Aureimonas sp. SA4125: one gene and its partner. The protein of the gene in region 2 interacts with the protein of the main gene of each other region in a pairwise test. Links are inferred from orthologs where the notes say so. Each region holds a gene or a part of one and is shown on either strand. Other genes may lie near its edges.

Region 1 (3,053 bases), 2.5 Mb from region 2 along the record:
CTCGTCACCGACATCGTCTATGTCCCGCTGGAGACGCCGACGATCGCCGCCGCGCGGGCGCGGGGTCTGACGGTCGCCGACGGGCTCGGAATGCTCCTGCACCAGGCCGTGCCGGGCTTCGAGCGCTGGTTCGGGCAGCGGCCAACCGTGGACGCGGCGCTGAGGGCGCTGGTCGTCGCCGATATCGACCGGGAGGGCTGATGCTCGTTCTCGGCCTCACCGGATCGATCGGCATGGGCAAGTCGGCGACGGCTGCCATGGCGGAGGCCGCGGGCATTCCGGTCCATTCGGCCGATGCGGCGGTCCATCGTCTCTATGCCGGGCCGCTCGCCGCGCCGATCGAGGCACTGTTTCCGGGCACCACGAGGGACGGCGTCGTCGACCGCGAAGCGCTGGCCAGGCGCGTCCTCGGCGATCCCAGGGCGATGATGGCGCTGGAGGCGCTCGTCCATCCCATGGTTCGCGCCGAAGAGGCAGCTTTCCTCGATGCCTGCCGCGCGGTCGGCGAAAAGCTGGTCCTTCTCGACGTGCCGCTGCTGTTTGAATCCGGACGGACCGGCGCCGTCGACAGGATCCTCGTCGTCAGCGCTCCCGCCGCGGTCCAGCGGGAACGCGTCCTTGCCCGGCCGGGAATGACGGTGGAGAAGTTCGAGGCCATTCTTGCCCGGCAGATGCCGGATGCGGAGAAGCGTGCGAAAGCCGACTACGTCATCGACACGTCGAAAGGTCTGGCGGCGGCCGAGCGCGATCTTCACGCCATCATCGCCGATCTTCTCGGGCATGACCGTCGAACTTAAGAACAAAGAAAGAACATCTGGAGCAGAGTGGGGATAATCCTGTCGTCTTCACGCGCGCCGCTTGAACTGGCGGCGGCGATTGGCGACTGCTGGGTGCAGTCTGGAGAAACCATGCGCGAGATCGTCTTCGATACGGAAACCACCGGGCTCGATTTTGCCGAAGACCGGGTGATCGAGATCGGCGCGGTCGAGCTCTGGAACCATATCCCGACGGGCCGGGAGTGGCATTGCTTCGTTTCGCCCGGCAGCCGCCGGGTCGATCCCGGCGCCTTCGACGTGCATGGCATCTCCAACGATTTCCTGAAGGACAAGCCCGGCTTTGCCGCCGTGGTCGAAGCGATGCTCGACTTCTTCGGCGACGCGACGCTGATCGCCCACAACGCCTCCTTCGACATGCGTTTTCTCAATGCCGAACTGGCCCGCGTCGGCCGGCCGCCGCTGGATCCCGGCCGCATCGTCGACACGCTGCAGATGGCGCGGCGGAAATTTCCGATGGCACCGGCGACCCTCGACGCTCTCTGCTCGCGCTTCTCGATCGACACGACGAAGCGCGACAAGCATGGCGCCCTCGTCGATTCGCTGCTTCTCGCCGGCGTCTATATCGAACTCATCGGCGGCAGGCAGGCGGCGCTCGGCCTGGTTTCCTCGCACCAGGAAGAACAGCGCGACGCCGACGGCGCGGTGATCCGCATCCAGCCCCGCCAGGTCCCGCTCCCCCCGCGCGTGACGGCGGACGAGGCGGCGCGTCACCGCGCCTTCGTCGAGACGCTGGGGAGCGAGGCGCTGTGGCTGTCCATCCTGCCCGCCGAAGCGACGCTGGCGGCTGCGGGCTGACGGCCCGAGCGCGGCGGAACGGGTAAGGCCGCCATCCGTTTTCCTTGACTGACAGGGAGCACGACGCCATGACTGACATAGATCGATCCACCAAAACTCTTCCGGGTGTCTTGCCGGCTGGCCCAAAGCCGGCGAAAGACGACGTCTCGGTCGCGTCAGAGACGGCAGAGACTGGGCAGCCGGGGCATGCCGGTGGCTTGGCGTCGCATTTCGTGCGCCGGACCGACAACAGCTACAACGGCACGCCCGATCCCAGCCTGATCGGCGACGATATCGGTGACGACCTGTTCGACGAGAACGGCGATCCGATCGAGGACTGAAGTCTAGCCAACGTTGTCTAGATGGATATCCCGACGGGATACACACCGCGAGAGCGTTGGTGCATCTCTGTGGGAAGCAGTGCAGCTCTCATCAGGTAGGGCCGCACCCGATGCATCGGCGAGCATCCGCTGGAACCGTCCTTACCGGCGACGTTTCGACCTTTGAAGCAGGGCCGCCCGCGCCGAAGCTTCTTCCAAAAGCGTGAGCAGGCTCGAAATGTCCTCTTGCGACAGCGTGCCGATCGATTCCGCCAGCCGGTTGGCAAGTTCGGTCGCCTGCGGGCTGAGACCGGCGGTCTCGACGCTGATCTTAGGATGCGACAGCGCCGACAGGCGCTCCAGTTCTTCCGCGTCGTCCCAGATCACGTTGAGATAGCCGATGATCCGCTGCAGCATCTGCCAGGTCGGCCGGCCACGTCGGCCGTGCTCGAGCGCGGAAAGGTAGGCGCTGGACACGCCGAGGGCTCTCGCCATGTCGCCCTGCGTCACGCCGCGCTCGCGCCGCAGCGCACGAATTCTTTCGCCAAAGGGAGTCATGCGACGAAGGGAGTCATGCGACGAGCCGTCGAAGGATTGCGGGACAGGGACCGATCATCGCGCGCCGAAGGGAATGCTGGCAACGGCGCTCTCCCGCCAGCGTCATCGCCGCCGAACCCGGACGTAGAAGGCGCCGTCGCCGCCATGGCCACGCTCGGCCGGTTCGAAGCCCGCGACGAGCGGCCGGAACTCGGCCGTGTCGAACCAGTGTGGCAGCGAGCGCTTGATCACGCCGCGCGATCCGAACGAAGCACCCCGGCCGGTGATGACGAGGACATGGCGCATGCCGTCGGCCTGTGCCCGCCTGAGGAAACCGAGAAGGGCATAGTGGGCGACGATCTGCGACTTGTCGTGCAGGTCGATGCGCCCCTCGATCGCCAGCCGGCCCTTGCCGAGCTTCCTGGTCACCGGCCGTTCGATCGGATGCAGCGTCGGCACTTTCCGCTTCAGCGCGGGCGCCTGGTAAGCGGGCATCCGCGTCGCCGCCGGCACTGCCGACGTCGGGTGCGGCGGCATGGGCTCGGGCGAGGCGGCAGCGGTCTTGACCGCCGACGCCGAGACCGCT
Region 2 (4,370 bases):
GAGCGGCAAGATCGTTCCCTATCAGATGGGCTGACGAACGCAGGGCGGGACGGTCGACCGCCCGTCCCAACCGTGCACGCTCTCCGATCCGATCGCCGTCATCTCCCGAACGTTTCCCAAATCTCATCCCCGAACCCTCATCCTGAGCTTGTCGAAGGACGGGGCCCTGCGTCCGTGCCTGGCACCCCGTCTTTCAACCATTCGGGCGTGCCGCCGCGTCTTTTCGCGTGATGGGGATCGGGAGTGGCGACCGCTCATTTCTGCCGCGCGACCTGTCGCTGCCGATCAGGTGCATCACTGACGAGTGCTGATCGCGAGCCAATCGCCCGGAAAGACCAGTCACAGCACCGACGTGAGACCACGACGCGTAAGGGCATTCACGCGCGGATTAACCATGGCCCTTCGATTTCAGGCCATGTCGGCACTTTTCAGCGTCCCCGCTTGACCTTTTCTCCAAAAAGGAACAAAACAAGAACATCGAAACAGACAGGGAACGATGACATGCTGTATCTCGTCAAGGATCTCGCTTCGCTCGCCGCCGTCGCCATGTTCATCACCAGCTTCGTCCTGGTCCTGAATTCGATCTGAACTCCGATTTCCTGTTGAGTTCGCGTCCGCGAACTCGACAGGAGAGGCGGCGGAGAAGACAGTGCGGCTCCATCAGCGACAAGGGAGAACGGCATGGCGGGCGCCACCAAGCCGGACGCAGCGGCGCCGGCACTGAAGTTCGTGCACCTGCGCTGCCACAGTGCCTTCTCGCTGCTGGAAGGCGCGCTGCGCATCGACCAGATCGTCAAGCACGCCAAGGCCGACGGCATGCCGGCGATCGGCATCGCCGATACCGGCAATCTGTTCGGCGCGCTCGAATTCTCGGAAAAGGCGGCGAAGGCCGGCATCCAGCCGATCACCGGCTGCCAGCTGGAAGTCGATTTCGGCGACGCCGATCCGGAGGCCGGCGTGTCGCAGCGCGAGCGCAATGCGCCGGAGCCGCATGCCCCGCTGGTCTTCATCGCGGCGACCGAGGCAGGCTATGCCAATCTCGTCGAGATCGTCTCGCTCGCCTATCTCGAACACGACGGCAATGTCCGTCCCCATGTCCTCCTCGACTGGCTGCGCACGCGGTCTGAGGGGATCATCGCCCTGACCGGTGGGCCGCTGGGGCCGATCGGCGCGGCGATCCAGGCCGGACGCGGTGGCATTGCCCGGCAGCGCCTGGAGACCCTGCGCGCGATCTTCGGCGACAGGCTCTATGTCGAACTGCAGCGCCACGGCCAGCGCGGTCGCCGGATCGAGAGCGAGACCATCGCGCTCGCCTACGATCTCGAACTGCCGCTCGTGGCCACCAACGAACCCTTTTTCCACGCGCCCGACGATTTCGACGCGCATGACGCCCTGATCGCGGTCGCGAGCAACCGCCTCGTCAGCCACGAGGACCGCCGCCGCCTGACCCGCGACCATTATCTCAAGTCGCAAGCCGAAATGGCCGTCCTCTTCGCCGACCTGCCGGAGGCGCTGGAGAACACGATCGAAGTGGCGCAGCGCTGCTCTTTCCGGCCGCGGACCCGCAAGCCGATCCTGCCGCGCTTTGCCGGTGCCGACGTCGATGCGGCCGAGGCCGAGGTCGCCGAAGTGCTTGAGCTTCGGCGCCAGGCGGAGGAGGGGCTGGAGGCGCGCCTTGCCGCCCACGGCCCGTGCGAAGGCCAGACCGTCGAGGTCTACCGGGCGCGTCTCGCCTTCGAGCTCGACGTCATCGAGCGGATGAAATTTCCCGGTTACTTCCTGATCGTCGCCGACTTCATCAAGTGGGCGAAGGTTCAGGGCATTCCCGTCGGCCCCGGCCGCGGCTCCGGCGCGGGCTCGCTCGTCGCCTATTCCCTGACGATCACCGATCTCGACCCCTTGCGATTCTCGCTGCTCTTCGAGCGTTTTCTCAACCCCGACCGCGTGTCGATGCCCGACTTCGACATCGACTTCTGCCAGGACCGGCGCATCGAGGTCATCCGCTACGTCCAGGAGAAATACGGCCGCGAGCAGGTCGGGCAGATCATCACCTTCGGCACGCTGCAGGCGCGCGCGTGCCTGCGCGACGTCGGACGCGTCCTCGAGATGTCCTATGGCCATGTCGACAAGCTCTGCAAGATGGTGCCAGCCAACCCCGCCAATCCGGTGACGCTGGCGCAGGCGCTCATCGAGGAGCCGCGGCTGCAGGAGGAGCGCGAGAAGGAGGAGATCGTCGACCGGCTGATCACCATCGCGCTGAAGCTCGAGGGCCTCTACCGCCACGCCTCGACGCATGCCGCCGGCATCGTCATCGGTGACCGGCCGCTGTCGCAGCTGGTGCCGATGTACCGCGATCCGCGCTCCGACATGCCGGTCACGCAGTACAACATGAAATGGGTCGAGCAGGCGGGCCTGGTGAAGTTCGACTTCCTCGGCCTGAAGACGCTGACGACGTTGAAGACGGCGGTCGACCTCATCGCCCGGCGCGGCATCGACATCGACCTCGGCAGCCTGCCGCTCGACGACAAGAAGACCTACGACATGCTGACGCGCGGCGAGACCGTCGGCGTGTTCCAGGTGGAATCGATCGGCATGCGCAAGGCGCTGATCGGCATGCGGCCCGACCGCTTCGAGGACATCATCGCCCTCGTCGCGCTTTACCGTCCGGGCCCGATGGAGAACATCCCGACCTACAACGCGCGCAAGCACGGCGAGGAAAAGGCCGACTACATCCACCCAATGATCGAGGTGGTGCTGAAGGAGACGCAGGGCGTCATCATCTACCAGGAACAGGTGATGCAGATCGCCCAGATCCTGTCCGGCTATTCGCTCGGCGAGGCCGATCTCCTGCGCCGCGCCATGGGCAAGAAGATCCGCGCCGAGATGGACCAGCAGCGCGTGCGCTTCGTCGAGGGCGCCGTCAAGAACGACCTGACGAAGCCTCAGGCGAACATGATCTTCGACCTTCTGGCGAAGTTCGCCGACTATGGCTTTAACAAGAGCCACGCCGCCGCCTATGCGCTCGTCGCCTATCAGACGGCCTATCTCAAGGCGAACTACCCGACCGAATTCCTGGCCGCGTCGATGACGCTCGATATCGGCAATACCGACAAGCTGAACGATTTTCGCCTCGACGCGACGCGCCTTGGCATCGCCGTCGTTCCGCCCTCCGTCCAGACCTCGCACCGTGCCTTCGAGGTCGAGGGCGACCGGATCTTCTATTCGCTGGCGGCGATCAAGGGGGTCGGCGAGCAGGCGGTCGAGCACATCGTCGAGCAGCGCGGGACGAAGGGCTATGCCACGCTGGAGGATTTCTGCGCCCGCATCGATCCGAAGATCGTCAACAAGCGCACGCTCGAAAACCTCGTCGCCGCCGGCGCTTTCGACTGCTTCGGCTACGACCGGGCACAGCTCTCGGCCAATCTCGAGATCCTGTCGGGCTATGCCCTGCGCCTGCATGACGCGCGCATTTCCGGGCAGAACGACATGTTCGGCGCCGCCTCCGGCGAGCCGGAGCGCCTGCGCCTGAACCCCGCGCCGGGCTGGACTTCGACCGAGAAGCTGATGCGCGAGTTCCAGGCGATCGGCTTCTATCTCTCCGCCCATCCGCTCGACGAGTACAAGGACACGCTGAAGCGGCTTCGGGTGCAGACCCATGCCGAGGTCGTGGCGAGCGTCAAGCGCGGGGCGAGCGCCGGCAGGCTCGCCGGCACCGTCACCTCGCGCCAGGAACGCAAGACCAAGAGCGGCGGCAAGCTCGGCATCATCGCCCTGTCGGATCCCAGCGGCCAGTACGAGGTCGTGCTGTTCACCGAGGCGCTGACGCAGTTTCGCGAGCTGCTCGAACCGGGATCGTCGGTGATCCTTATGGTCGGGGCCGAGGAACGGCCGGAAGGCATCTCGCTGCGCGTCCAGGGCGTCCAGTCGCTGGAGGACGAGGCCGTTCGCAATCAGAAGGCGCTGCGGGTCTTCATGCGCGATGCAGGGCCGCTGAAGGTTTTTCGCAACCAGCTGCGCGATCCCGGCGACGCCGAGGTCTCCTTCGTGCTGATCCAGTCCGGCGGTGAGCGCGAGATCGAGATCTCGCTGCCCGGGCGCTATCGCGTCTCGCCGCAGATGGCCAGTGCGATCAAGGCGGCGCCGGGCGTCCTCGAGGTGGAGTTGACGTAAGTCGCGAGGGGAAGCGTTGGGGAAGGCCGCCGGCGCCGGTGGCAGGGGCCCGTCCAGTCGGATGGCGTGGGTGAGCCCGCAGGAGGCGTTGCGCTGTGTCGGTGGGTGCTTTCCTGCCCGCAACAGCGACCGCGCACCTGAATCGTTCTGTCAGCGACCCGGCTTAGGCCGTTCGGACGGCTGATGTTCTGGCGTCTCGT

What was found.
Region 1: the proteins of dnaE (region 2) and dnaQ interact in binary tests that used the Escherichia coli proteins (3 or more experiments, as listed by UniProt). The link is inferred for Aureimonas sp. SA4125 from one-to-one orthologs.

The regions. Positions count from the first base shown.
Region 1 is NZ_AP025032.1:4,651,187-4,654,239, reverse strand. Bases 26-2,769 are described here. They hold dnaQ (DNA polymerase III subunit epsilon), read left to right. Parts: upstream 26-908; coding sequence 909-1,631; downstream 1,632-2,769. Other genes in these bases: Sa4125_RS21975 (Smr/MutS family protein), read right to left, coding at 2,591-2,769; Sa4125_RS21980 (helix-turn-helix transcriptional regulator), read right to left, coding at 2,093-2,488; Sa4125_RS24265 (hypothetical protein), read left to right, coding at 1,829-1,951; coaE (dephospho-CoA kinase), read left to right, coding at 201-797; Sa4125_RS21995 (shikimate dehydrogenase), read left to right, coding at 26-201. Outside these bases: more of Sa4125_RS21995, read left to right, coding at 1-25; more of Sa4125_RS21975, read right to left, coding at 2,770-3,053. UniProt on the Escherichia coli protein: DNA polymerase III is a complex, multichain enzyme responsible for most of the replicative synthesis in bacteria. The epsilon subunit contain the editing function and is a proofreading 3'-5' exonuclease.
Region 2 is NZ_AP025032.1:2,163,175-2,167,544, forward strand. What follows is about bases 310-4,370. They hold dnaE (DNA polymerase III subunit alpha), read left to right. Parts: upstream 310-681; coding sequence 682-4,170; downstream 4,171-4,370. Other genes in these bases: Sa4125_RS10030 (hypothetical protein), read left to right, coding at 310-588; Sa4125_RS10040 (DNA polymerase IV), read right to left, coding at 4,321-4,370. Outside these bases: Sa4125_RS10025 (ABC transporter ATP-binding protein), read left to right, coding at 1-34; more of Sa4125_RS10030, read left to right, coding at 244-309. UniProt on the Escherichia coli protein: DNA polymerase III is a complex, multichain enzyme responsible for most of the replicative synthesis in bacteria. This DNA polymerase also exhibits 3' to 5' exonuclease activity. The alpha chain is the DNA polymerase catalytic subunit.